Regions from separate parts of the Clostridium sardiniense genome, predicted to be linked through region 2. Evidence: a T-box and tRNA genes for the amino acid it is inferred to sense, from the RefSeq annotation. Region 2 holds a T-box; the other holds one or more tRNA genes.
What was found. The T-box of region 2 lies ahead of tyrS (tyrosine--tRNA ligase). A T-box ahead of a tRNA ligase gene usually reads a tRNA of that ligase, here a tRNA-Tyr.

Region 1 (4,245 bases), on a different contig from region 2:
TTATAGAATCAGAAACTGGGGTAACTGTGAATGTTGCTGAAAATTCAGTTGAAGCTGTTGCGGAAGGTACAGGTTCTGTTTTAGGATATATTGATAAATTAGATAAAACAGTAAATAACCAAGAAATCATATTAGTTGAATAGCATAATAAATAAACCCTGAGTATACTCCGGGTTTATTTTTTTACTTTAATGATGGAGTTTTATCTGGATTAGAATATTCATAGTAGGCATGAAGTATACCTTTAGATATAACTCTTGCCATATTTAGAACTAAGGAGAGTCTGATCGATCTAGTATAGAAAAGATCAGCATTTTCATTAGAATCTATAATGCCAACTATAGATTTGCTTCCAACATCGGGCAATGATTTACCAACGCCCTTTCCAGGTCGTATTGCAAAGTTTCTAATATGAATTTCTCCAATAGAAGATTCCTGCCCTAGGCATGCATCTATACCAAGTATATATGCATTAGGATGCTCTTTAGTTATATTATTTAATTGTTTATCTATATTTAAAGCATGTATAGGATTATTGATTGAACCATACACAGGAAGCGGAAATAGACTTTCCTTTAGTAAGGTACCAACTAATGGTCCTAAACAATCACCAATACATTTATCTGTCCCAATACAAACTATTATAGTATTTTCAGAAAAAGAATCTAAAATAGCTTGAGAAATATTATAATAAGCAAGTGGGGATGTGTGATGAATCCTTTTTTCCATATAAGCACCTCCATGCTTATAATATATGAAGATGTATTTGAAAATAGAATAATTTGAATAAAAATATCTTATATGGAAAGTATTCTCTATAGGAGGTGTATTATGAAAAAGATATTAATTACAAGTATATTAGCTATATCAACTTCACTTGCGGTATATTTTGTTGCTTTTTGGCAACCTAAAGAGGAGATTAATAATAACTTAGTATTGGAAAATTCAAAAAAAACAGAAGATAATAATACAAAAAAAGATAATAATGAAGATACAAATAAAGAAAGTAGTATTGATATAAATAAAAATAATAACTATAATAATGAAGAAAAAAATGAGAAAGATAAGATTAATGATAATTCTTCAAAGAATAAAGAAGATAAAGATAATTTAAATATCTCTAATAATGAAGAAAACAAAGAAAATAAAAATTCAAATAATAGTTCTAATAATAAAAAAGAAGAAACACAAGCTACAAATGCAAAAATATTTAATGTGAATAAAGAGGAGATATTAGGTAATCTTAGTTTAGTTGAAAAAACAAAGTTATTTACAATAGCTAATAAAATATCAACTGTAGATGTAGAAAGAATGAAAAATAGTTTAAAGAAAAATGGAGAGAAAGAGGGAATAACAGAGGTTGTTAGAGTTTTAAAGCTTAGACTTAAATCTGATGATTATAATGAAATAAAAAATATATTATCCCCATATATAAATATAGAATTTCTGGAAAGTTTAGTATAAAAATAAATAAGTATATTGTGATGAAAAAATAAGTATATAGAAGAAAAATAGAGAAATTTTAGTTTAATTTCTTATTTTGATATGTTTTGTCATTTGAAATAAAGAGTATATAAATATATACTAACTATTGTCGGTTGGCCGAAAGGCAAAACGACTTAAAACTTGAAAGAAAATCTGGTGGAGTTCCCGAGTGGCCAAAGGGGGCAGACTGTAAATCTGTTGTCAGTTGACTTCGAAGGTTCGAATCCTTCTTCCACCACCATTCTTAAGGGCGCATAGCTCAGCTGGGAGAGCACCTGCCTTACAAGCAGGGGGTCACAGGTTCGAACCCTGTTGTGCCCACCACAAGTTTTAATAAATAAAAAGTTTAAAGAATATATGCGCTGGCGTGGCTCAATTGGCAGAGCAGCTGACTTGTAATCAGCAGGTTATCGGTTCAAGTCCGATCGCTAGCTCCAAAATGAGGTGGAGTTCCCGAGTGGCCAAAGGGGGCAGACTGTAAATCTGTTGTCAGTTGACTTCGAAGGTTCGAATCCTTCTTCCACCACCATTTTTTATGGGCGCATAGCTCAGCTGGGAGAGCACCTGCCTTACAAGCAGGGGGTCACAGGTTCGAACCCTGTTGTGCCCACCAAACTTTAAACTAATTTTTTAAATATATATGCTGGCGTGGCTCAATTGGCAGAGCAGCTGACTTGTAATCAGCAGGTTATCGGTTCAAGTCCGATCGCTAGCTCCAAATAAGGTGGAGTTCCCGAGTGGCCAAAGGGGGCAGACTGTAAATCTGTTGTCAGTTGACTTCGAAGGTTCGAATCCTTCTTCCACCACCAAAAGCACTAAGATTAATCTTAGTGCTTTTTAATTTTATATAAAAATAATTTTATTAATATAGTGTAGTTATAATAAAATTTTATTATCATTTAAAATATAAATCTATATTATTTAAAACTAAAATATGCTCTATAGATTAGAAACTTTAGTATATAAAATAACAAATAATAAATATTAATAAATTTTATATATTAATAAATAAATATTAAGTTATTATTTTACACCTAATAATATCTACTTTTAATATAATATTAGAACCCTCTAAAATAGGGACTTTATGCATTGGAAAATTATATATAAAGTATAAAAGAATTCAAAAAGTAAAAAAATAGGATATTTTTACACACATAAAATCTATTGACTCTGCAAAATCTATGTGTTACAATTTCTACAGAAATTCAATTAATAAATAAAAAATATATAGACTCTTATCAAGAGAGGTGGAGGGAAACGGCCCTGTGAAGCCCAGCAACCTACATATAATCTTTAATGTTGATTATAAAGTGTGGTGCTAATTCCTGTAGAGCAATCTACAAGATAAGAAAGATTAGGAAACTTGATCTCTTCTTATCGAAGAGTTTTTTTTATTGTCAAAATTCGAAGAAATTTGGAAGGAGAAATATAAATGAAAAGATTATTCACATCAGAATCAGTTACTGAAGGACATCCAGATAAAATTTGTGACCAAATATCAGATTCAGTATTAGATGCTATATTAGAAAAAGATCCACATGCTAGAGTTGCTTGTGAAACATGCACAACAACAGGTATGGTAATGGTTATGGGAGAAATAACAACTAATTGTTATGTTGATATTCCTAAAGTTGTTAGAGAAACAATAAGAGAAATAGGATATGATAGAGCAAAATATGGATTTGACTGTGATACTTGTTCAGTAATGACTGCTATAGATGAGCAATCATCAGATATAGCTATGGGAGTTGATGAAGCTCTTGAATCAAGACAAGGTGAAAAAGATGAAGTTGAAGCAGTAGGTGCCGGAGACCAAGGTATGATGTTTGGTTATGCTACAAACGAAACAGAAGAATTTATGCCAGCTCCAATAGCTATGGCTCATAGATTATCAAGAAGACTTACAGAAGTAAGAAAAAATGGTACATTAGAGTACTTAAGACCAGATGGAAAAACTCAAGTTACAGTTGAGTATGAACATGATAAACCAAAGAGAATAGATGCTATAGTTATCTCAACTCAACATGGTGAAGAAGTAACTTTAGAACAAATCCAAGAAGATTTAAGAAGACATGTTATTGACTACGTGATTCCAGCTGAATTACTAGATGAAAATACTAAGTATTATATAAATCCAACAGGAAGATTCGTTGTTGGTGGACCACAAGGAGATAGTGGATTAACAGGAAGAAAAATAATTGTTGATACATACGGTGGAATGGGAAGACACGGTGGTGGAGCATTCTCAGGAAAAGATCCAACTAAGGTTGATAGATCAGCAGCTTATGCAGCAAGATGGGTTGCTAAGAATTTAGTAGCAGCAGGAGTAGCTGATAAGTTAGAAATTCAATTAGCTTATGCAATTGGAGTTGCTAAGCCAGTATCAATTCAAATAGATACATTTGGAACTGGAAAAGTTGATGAAGCTACTATAGTTAATATAGTAGAAAAAGTATTTGATTTAAGACCAGGAGCTATAATAAGAGATCTTGATCTTAGAAGACCAATATACAAGCAAACAGCAGCTTATGGACATTTTGGTAGAACAGATGCTAATTTACCATGGGAACAATTAAATAAAGTTGAAGAAATTAAAGCTTTATTATAATAAAAGATAAAAAATAAAAAGAAAGATACCTAAAATTAGGTATCTTTCTTTTTGGCTTTTAATAATATTAAATGTATATATTGGAAGAATTTATATATATATATTTGTCGATTGTGTGAGAATATGATATAATTCAGTAAAATTCATAT
Region 2 (4,245 bases):
TTAAATACAATACTCATCGGAGTGAACAAAAGACTTAAAAAAATTAGAACTGGTGCAACAAATAAAATTATTTGGAGACTTGATCCAAGTGCTATTTCTACGGCAACATCCATTTTATTTTTAAGTGCCATAACAACAGCAGTACTATGCTCTGCTGCATTTCCAATTATCGGTATTAAAATTATACCTACAAAGAATTCACTTAATCCAAGTGATTGTGTCATAGGTTCCACTGCCCCAACTAAAAGTTCACTTTCAATTGCAATTAAAACTGTTGCTACAGCAAGAACTAATATAGATTTTTTAAGTGACCATTTAGCTATTTCTCCATTCTCTTCATGTTCTACTTCATATATATCCTTATGAGTAAAGAATGAAAATACTAAACTTAATATGTAAATTGCAAACATTATAACAGCAACTATGATACTTAATCCTTCATATTTTGTATTTAATAGCTCTGGACTAACTGTATGTGTAAATATAGCTGGTATACTTAATCCTATAACTGAAAATAAAAGCATACTTGAACTTATATCTATAACTTTCTTATTAAATTTTTGAGTCTTAAATTTAAGTCCTCCAACTAACATACTTGCACCTAGAACTAACAGTGTGTTTCCTATTACTGACCCTGCTATTGATGCTTTAACCACATCAAACAAACCACTCTTTAATGCAAAGAACGATATTATAAGCTCAGTTGCATTCCCAAAAGTAGCATTTAAAAATCCACCAAGTTTTGGTCCTGTATAAAATGATATTTCCTCTGTAGCCTCCCCCATAAGTCCAGCAAGCGGAATTATAGCAAGTGCTGCTAATATAAATAATATTGTAGGTGATAAATGCATAAACTCACCAATTATACTTATAGGTATAAATATTAATAAGTACTTCAAAAATTTCATGTTAATACCTCTTTCTTCTTTAGTATATTCTATTTTTTATTATTTTTTTTATTATTATACAATATAATTGTTAAATATATATAAATAGCTTAACTCTCGTATTTACTACGTTTCCCATAATACTTTTAAAATTTATTAACTTAAAAATCTATGTTTCAATGGTATTTAATGCAATTTTTTTAAAATTAATGTTGACACTAAGATTTTATGGAGATATAATGAGTTCAAGCAGTCAAACAAAGCACTGCTAAATAAATTAATAACTAAAGACAATGAAGAGAACAAGTAGGAATACCTAAGCTTAACAGAAAGTTGCCGGGTGATGAGAGGCGCTAAGACATTTATTTTGAATACATCTCGGAGTCATGCATTGAACTCTATTTATTAGATATTAGGTGTTATCGGTTAAGTATCGTTAAAAACTTTTAATGAGGTTATATACTAATTAAAGTATATAATAAATTAAGGTGGTACCACGTGAGTAATCTCGTCCTTATTATGGATGGGGTTTTTTTGTTATATAAAAAGATTTTATACTCACACATTTGAGGCAAAAAAAAACTATATCAAATTAATATTTATAACAATGTATCTAATGTTATAACTTCACTACTTCAATCGTCCAAAAAAGAAGTATAATTAAAAGTTATTAAGCAAATAGTACTTAGTGTCATAAATAAAAATTCGTATAGCAAATAAAAGAGCCCACAAAACTGCATAGTTATTGCTCTTCTACAATATCATTATTTCACACATATATTATATTGTTTTATTTAAAGAAGGTCAATAATTAATGCAAAAAAAATAAAAAATACATTAATTATTGGAGGTTTTAGTAATGGAAAGAAATGTTTTAGATATCCTAAAAGAACGTGGATACATTAAACAGTTTACTCATGAAGAGGAAACAAGAGAATTATTAGGAAAAGAGAAAATTACTTTCTACATTGGATTTGACCCAACAGCTGATAGCTTACATGTTGGTCACTTTATCGCAATGATGTTCATGGCTCACATGCAAAGAGCTGGACATAGACCAATTGTATTAATTGGTGGTGGTACTGTTACTATCGGAGATCCAAGCGGAAAAACTGATATGAGAAAAATGTTAACTGATGAACAAATTCATCATAACGTTGAATCAATAAAGAAACAAATGGAAAGATTTATAGATTTCTCAGATGATAAAGCAATATTAGTAAATAACGCTGATTGGCTTAGAGGATTAAACTACATTGATTTCTTAAGAGAAGTTGGTGGACACTTCACAGTTAATAAGATGTTAGCAGCTGATGCTTTCAAGAAAAGATTTGCTCTTGATAGAGGTTTATCATTCTTAGAATTTAACTACATGTTAATGCAAGCTTACGATTTCTTAGTATTAAATGAAAAGTTCGGTTGTAAAATGGAGCTTGGTGGAGACGACCAATGGTCAAATATGATTGCGGGTGTTGACTTATTAAGAAAGAAAAAAGGCGAAAGCGTATACGCTATGACTTGTAGCTTACTTACTAATAGCGAAGGTGAAAAAATGGGTAAAACTGTTGGAGGAGCTTTATGGCTTGATCCTGAAAGAGTTTCACCATTTGAATTCTTCCAATACTGGAGAAATATAGCTGATGCTGATGTTGAAAAGTGCTTAAAACTTTTAACATTCTTACCAATAGATGAAATAAATGAATTATGTGCTCTTGAAGGCGCAGCAATTAACGAAGCTAAGAAAACTTTAGCTTTCGAAGTTACTAAATTAGTTCATGGTGAAGAGAATGCTCAAAAAGCTTTAGTTGCTTCACAAGCTTTATTCGAAGGTGGCGTTGATTTAGAACACGTTCCAACTATCGAAATAACTGAAACTCATTTAGGTAATAACTTATTAGATGTATTGGTTGAATTTGATGTATTCCCATCAAAATCAGAAGCTAAGAGATTCGTAGCTCAAGGCGGATTAGCAATAAATGATGAAAAAGTTTCTGATATTGCAAAAACTTTAGAAAAAGAACACTTCGAAGAAGGCTTTGCAATGATTAAAAAAGGTAAAAAAGGTTTTACTAAAATAATAGTTAAATAGTGATTTATTAAGTAATAATTTATTTAGGGGATAAATTATTCTGTAATAGATACTATAACAAATAATAATGTTTTAAACGGAAATAGCTAAACAATAATGCTAAAATAATTTTAAAATAAAGATTCGGAAAATTTTAATTTAGTTAATGCTTAATAAATTAAAATAAAAATTTAAATATACACACTGTTCATAAAAGATAATTTAAAATAGATAAATAAATTTTAAAATAATGCTTAAAATAATGTTTAAATAAGTCACTCATTTATAATCAAATAGATAAATAATGCTTAAAAGGGTATCGATGTAATGCTTTGTCGATACCCTTTTATTTTTCATGTTAATAATATATTAATCTTCTCGGCTTCATCAACACTATGTCTATTATAAATGTATAATTATAATGTGTATTAAAATATAACACTGGAGTTGATAAAATTGAATATGACAATAATAAATCAAGTTATAATACTATTTTTAATTATGCTTGTTGGAGTATATGCTAGGAAAAAGAACATAATTTCTGAGGAAAGTAATGAATCTCTTTCTAAGTTTTTATTAAATATAGCACTTCCCTTTTTGATCCTTTCTTCATTTGATTATAATATATCAAAAGAGGAAATATTTAATGCAGAACTTATATTTTTATATTCTACAGTTATACATCTTTTCTTAATCTTTATAACAAAGATATTATGTATTAAGTTTGACAAAGATACTTCAATTGTATCTAGATGTGCTCTTATATTTTCAAATGCAGGCTTTATGGGCTACCCTTTAATGGCTGGTTTATATGGGAAAATTGGAGTATTTTATACAGCAATTTACGGAATTCCTTATAATATAATTCTTTTTACTTACGGAACTATATTATTTAGTAAAACTAATTTAAAGAATAACTATAAAGATGCTTTAAAAAAGATAATTTTAAACCCAGGTATTATAGCGATATTTTTAGGTATAATTCTGCTTATAACTAAATTTAAATTACCTGACCCAATATCCGAGACAATATCATTAATCGGTAACACTACTACTCCACTTGCCATGATTATAGTTGGGGCTATGCTTGGCAATTTAAAACTTAAAGAAATATTCAAAGGAAAAATTATATATTACATAAGTTTTATAAAACTTATATTAATACCTGTAATGGTATTTCTTTTAATAAGCCTTTTTAATGCAAATCATTTTTTAAAAAATATTTGTGTACTACTAGAAGCTACGCCTGCCGCAGTTGTATGTTCTGCATTTGCAGCACAATATAATATA

Region 1: it encodes a tRNA-Tyr, which carries the amino acid that the T-box ahead of tyrS (tyrosine--tRNA ligase) is inferred to sense. The anticodon was not compared.

Annotation. Positions count from the first base shown of each region.
Region 1 covers NZ_JAIKTU010000007.1:75,229-79,473, forward strand. Annotated here, with positions in the region: gene mreB (rod shape-determining protein MreB) at 1-143, shown strand, start outside; gene yyaC (spore protease YyaC) at 184-729, opposite strand; gene K5V21_RS09795 (hypothetical protein) at 832-1,464, shown strand; tRNA gene K5V21_RS09800 (tRNA-Tyr) at 1,641-1,726, shown strand; tRNA gene K5V21_RS09805 (tRNA-Val) at 1,734-1,809, shown strand; tRNA gene K5V21_RS09810 (tRNA-Thr) at 1,847-1,922, shown strand; tRNA gene K5V21_RS09815 (tRNA-Tyr) at 1,929-2,014, shown strand; tRNA gene K5V21_RS09820 (tRNA-Val) at 2,023-2,098, shown strand; tRNA gene K5V21_RS09825 (tRNA-Thr) at 2,128-2,203, shown strand; tRNA gene K5V21_RS09830 (tRNA-Tyr) at 2,209-2,294, shown strand; SAM riboswitch class I at 2,721-2,839, shown strand; gene metK (methionine adenosyltransferase) at 2,921-4,096, shown strand.
Region 2 covers NZ_JAIKTU010000005.1:57,453-61,697, forward strand. Annotated here, with positions in the region: gene cax (calcium/proton exchanger) at 1-908, opposite strand, end outside; T-box leader at 1,172-1,406, shown strand; gene tyrS (tyrosine--tRNA ligase) at 1,747-2,976, shown strand; gene K5V21_RS07030 (AEC family transporter) at 3,418-4,245, shown strand, end outside.